DNA from 2 places in the Streptomyces sp. NPDC101234 genome. Region 1 is predicted to be linked to the other one. Evidence: riboswitches for the same ligand, from Rfam matches in the RefSeq annotation. Region 1 holds a riboswitch; the other holds the start of a gene.

Region 1 (2,195 bases):
GCGGCACGCGACGCCCCTCGGCGACCAGGCCGACGAGCACCCGCGGCGGGTTCTGCCCGGCACGGGCCGCCGCCTCGGTGAGCGCCTCGCGCCCCACGAAGTCGCCCTCCTTCTCGAACTTCACCACCCGGCCCAGCCCGGCGTCGAAGGGGGTCAGCTCCGTGGTCAGCTCGTGCCCGTACAGCGGCATGCCCGCCTCCAGGCGCAGGGTGTCCCGGCAGGACAGCCCGCAGGGCACCAGGCCGACCGTGGAACCCGCCTCGGTCAGCGCCTGCCACAGCTCCACCGCGTGCTCCGGCTTCACGAACAGCTCGAAGCCGTCCTCGCCGGTGTAGCCGGTGCGCGCGATCAGCGCCGGGACCCCGGCGACGGTGCCGGGCAGCCCGGCGTAGTACTTCAGGCCGTCCAGGTCGGCGTCGGTCAGCGACTTCAGGATCCCGGGCGACTCCGGCCCCTGGACGGCGATCAGCGCGTACGCGTCCCGGTCGTCCCGCACCTCGGCGCCGAACCCGGCAGCACGCTCCCGCAGGGCGTCGAGGACGACCTGGGCGTTGGAGGCGTTGGCGACGACCAGGTACTCGGTCTCGGCCAGCCGGTAGACGATCAGGTCGTCCAGGATGCCGCCGTCGGCCCGGCAGATCATGGTGTAGCGGGCGCGGCCCACGCCGACGGAGGCGATGTTGCCGACCAGGGCGTGGTTCAGCAGGGCGGCCGCGTCCGGGCCGGTCACGGTGATCTCGCCCATGTGGGAGAGGTCGAAGAGCCCGGCCCTGGTCCGTACCGCGACATGCTCGTCGCGCTCGGAGCCGTAGCGCAGGGGCATGTCCCAGCCGGCGAAGTCGGTCATGGTCGCGCCGAGCGAGCGGTGCAGGGCGTCGAGTGCGGTACGGCGGGGTCCAGCGGAATCGGTACTGCTCATCGGTCGGTCGTCTCCCAAGGGCCCAGAGGGCATGACAGAACGGGCGAGGTCGTTCCTCCCCATCTGTCATCGGAACCTGAGAGGTTCGCCCTGACCGCAGAGCGGTCATGGCTTGCACCTTGGGTGGGGCCGCCGACACGGCGGCCCGCTTTTCAGATGTGCCTCGCCCGCGCGGTAACGGGGCCTGAGAGATTCAAGGGAGGGACTTGCTCCTTCGGCGCCCCAGCGAAGACTGCTGGGGACTCTCCCGCGCGGATTCAAACGGCCGGTATGCAGTTGGCGCGGACATCATTGCATGCCCGCCCGGCCTTTGTGACAGGGCTGTGGCGGGAAGCGGACCGAACCGCGAGACACCGTGCATTACCTTTTCTTTACGTTAAGTGGGGAGAACCTTTCCTGAACCCCCGGGGAGGACGATCACGGTGACAAGGACGACCACGGCATACGCGACCACGACGGGCATCGCCCTGCCCGGACAGCCGACGGCCCCGGCCCGCGAGCGGTGCGGCGAACTCCCCCACGCTCGGCTGCGCTCGCGCGGGGGGACCCCCATCGCACCGGTCGTCCGCGACCTGCGCGACCGCGCCGGGCGCAGCCCGCACGGTCTCCTCTTCGGCCCGCGCGACCTGGTCGTGGTCACCGGCCTGCCCGGCAGCGGCAAGTCCACCCTGATGCACCGCACCGTCCAGGGCATACGCGTCGACTCCCAGGACACCCGCGACCGCTGGGACGACCGCCTGGCCCGCTTCCTGCCGTACGCCGTCTACCGCCCGCTGGTGCGGCTCGCCCACTACGCCGGACTGCGCCGCGCGCTGCGCACCGGCGAGGGCGTGGTGGTGCACGACTGCGGCACGCAGGCCTGGGTACGGGACTGGCTGGCCCGGGAGGCACACCGCCGTGGCGGCACCCTGCACCTGCTCCTCCTCGACGTCACCCCGGGCACGGCCCTCGACGGCCAGCGCGAGCGCGGCCGGGGCGTCTCCCGGTACGCGTTCCTGCGCCACCGCAGGGCGGCCGGCCGTCTGCTGCGCGCGGCGGAGAAGGGAGAACTGCCCGAGGGCGTCGGCTCGGCGGTACTGCTCGACCGGGCTGCGGCGGACGTACTCCACCGAATCGGCTTCGAACGCTGAACCGACTGGTGGGGCCGAAGTCTGAACAGGCCGGGCGGGCCGAGTGTCGAATCGGCCGGGCGGGCCGAGTGTCGAATCGGCCGGGCGGGCCGAGTGTCGAATCAGCCGGGCGAGTCGAGTGCTGCGTCGGCTGGTGGGGCCGAGTG
Region 2 (2,195 bases), on a different contig from region 1:
TCGGAGACGCTCAGAGGGCCCACCGATGACCCGGCGGTGGTGCGGGAGGCGGCAGCACGGTTGCTGGACTCGGTGGACACGACGGGGGGTGTGCGGTTGCTGGGGGTAGGGGTGTCGGGGCTGGCCGACTACACGCAGGAGGACCTGTTCGCGCAGGCGGCGGCCGAAGAGGGGACGGACGGCCTGGCGGAGGAGGCCGTCCCCGAGCCCGTCGCCGAGCAGGAGGAGGCCGCCGAGCGGCGCTGGCGTGCGGGACACGATGTGCGGCATACCGAGTACGGACACGGATGGGTGCAGGGGAGCGGCCTGGGCAGGGTGACGGTGCGCTTCGAGACGCCGGGGTCGCCGGTGCCGGGGAGGGTGCGGACGTTCCGGGTCGACGACCCCGAACTGGAGCCGGCGGATCCGTTGCCGCTGGTGCCGGGAGGACAGCGGGTGCCGTGAGCGGGGCACTCATCCGCAGGCGTCCGACGGCCTGGCGCCCCCTTCGGCGCTCACGCCCCCGCGTCCTCCGTTCCCGCCAGCTTGCCGAAGTCGTGGTCCGGGTGGTCCGGGGGCGGGGCGGTCGTGTCCAGGCCGTAGTGGTGGTAGAGCTGGAGTTCCTGCTCCGGGGACAGATGGCGGCCGACGCCGAAGTCGGGCGCGTCTTTGATCAGAGCGCGGTCGAAGGGGACCTGGAGGGTGCCCTCGACCAGTTCGCTGGGCTCCAGGGGCACGAAGGCGTCCCGGGAGAACAGGCCGGTGCGTATGGCCGCCCACTCCGGCACTCCGGTCGCGTCGTCGAGGTACACCTCGTCGATCGTGCCGATCTTCGTGCCGTTGCGGTCGAACGCCTTGCGGCCGATCAGGTTGCGCGGATCGATGTCGGTCTGCACGGGCCCTCCACTTGGTCGCAACTCATCCGTAAGCACTACAAAAGAGCACATTCAAGGAGGCGGCCACTCGAAGGCCCGTGCGTTGCCCTCGCTGGTAGGCTGGCAAGCGGCTGCTGACCCCGTGCGGGAGAGTCCTCCGGGCAACCGGAGGCGCCGAAGGAGCAAATCCTCCCCGGAATCTCTCAGGCCCACGTACCGCATGGACGAGGTCACTCTGGAAAGCAGGGCGGGTGTCGACGGTGTCCGCCCTCACCGACGGTGAAAGCCGGAGCCTTCGGGTATCCGGTGAAGCTCTCAGGTTGAGATGACAGAGGGGGAGGCCGTCGGGGTACCCGCGCCGGGGTACCCCTCAAAGGTCGCGTCAGACCAGGAGGCCTCCGCCATGACCGCCCACCGCCCTTCGCTTTCCGAACTCGAACAGGGGATCCCGTTCGAGCAGCGTCATATCGGGCCCGATCACGAGGCCCAGGCGAAGATGCTCGCCCAGGTCGGGTACGGCTCGCTGGACGAGCTGACCGCCGCCGCCGTGCCGGACGTGATCAAGAACGCCGACTCCCTGGAGCTGCCGGGAGCCCGCACCGAAGCCGAGGTGCTGGCCGAGCTGCGCTCGCTCGCCGACCGCAACCAGGTGCTCGACTCGATGATCGGGCTGGGGTACCACGGGACCTTCACACCGCCCGTCATCCTGCGCAACGTCATGGAGAACCCCGCCTGGTACACGGCCTACACGCCGTACCAGCCGGAGATCTCCCAGGGCCGGCTGGAGGCCCTGCTGAACTTCCAGACGGTGGTCGCCGACCTCACCGGGCTGCCCACCTCGGGTGCCTCGCTGCTCGACGAGGGCACGGCCGCGGCCGAGGCCATGTCCCTGTCGCTGCGCATGGGCAAGAACAAGAAGGGCGTCTTCGTCGTGGACGCGGACGCGCTGCCGCAGACCATCGCGGTGATCGAGACGCGGGCCGAGCCGACGGGCGTGGAGGTCGTCGTCGCCGACCTGAGCGACGGCATCCCGGCCGACCTCGCCGCGCGTGAGATCAACGGCGTGCTCATCCAGTACCCCGGCGCCTCCGGTGCCGTACGCGACATCAAGCCGGTCGTCGAGCAGGCGCACGAGCTGGGCGCGCTCGTCACCGTCGCCGCCGACCTGCTCGCACTGACCCTGCTGACCTCGCCGGGCGAGCTGGGCGCCGACATCGCCGTCGGTACGACCCAGCGGTTCGGTGTGCCGATGGGCTTCGGCGGTCCGCACGCCGGCTACATGGCGGTCCGCGAGAAGTTCGCCCGCAGCCTGCCCGGGCGGCTCGTGGGCGTGTCCGTGGA

Evidence for each region. A riboswitch is a leader RNA that binds a small molecule or an ion and turns the genes downstream of it on or off. The one in region 1 is predicted to bind glycine.
Region 2: another riboswitch for glycine. It lies ahead of gcvP (aminomethyl-transferring glycine dehydrogenase); the one in region 1 lies ahead of gcvT (glycine cleavage system aminomethyltransferase GcvT).

Annotation. Positions count from the first base shown of each region.
Region 1 covers NZ_JBIWOA010000012.1:249,783-251,977, reverse strand. Annotated here, with positions in the region: gene gcvT (glycine cleavage system aminomethyltransferase GcvT) at 1-919, opposite strand, end outside; glycine riboswitch at 1,082-1,179, opposite strand; gene ACIRR9_RS23405 (AAA family ATPase) at 1,336-2,049, shown strand.
Region 2 covers NZ_JBIWOA010000021.1:9,941-12,135, forward strand. Annotated here, with positions in the region: gene ACIRR9_RS32995 (DNA polymerase IV) at 1-444, shown strand, start outside; gene ACIRR9_RS33000 (PRC-barrel domain-containing protein) at 495-875, opposite strand; glycine riboswitch at 990-1,083, shown strand; gene gcvP (aminomethyl-transferring glycine dehydrogenase) at 1,258-2,195, shown strand, end outside.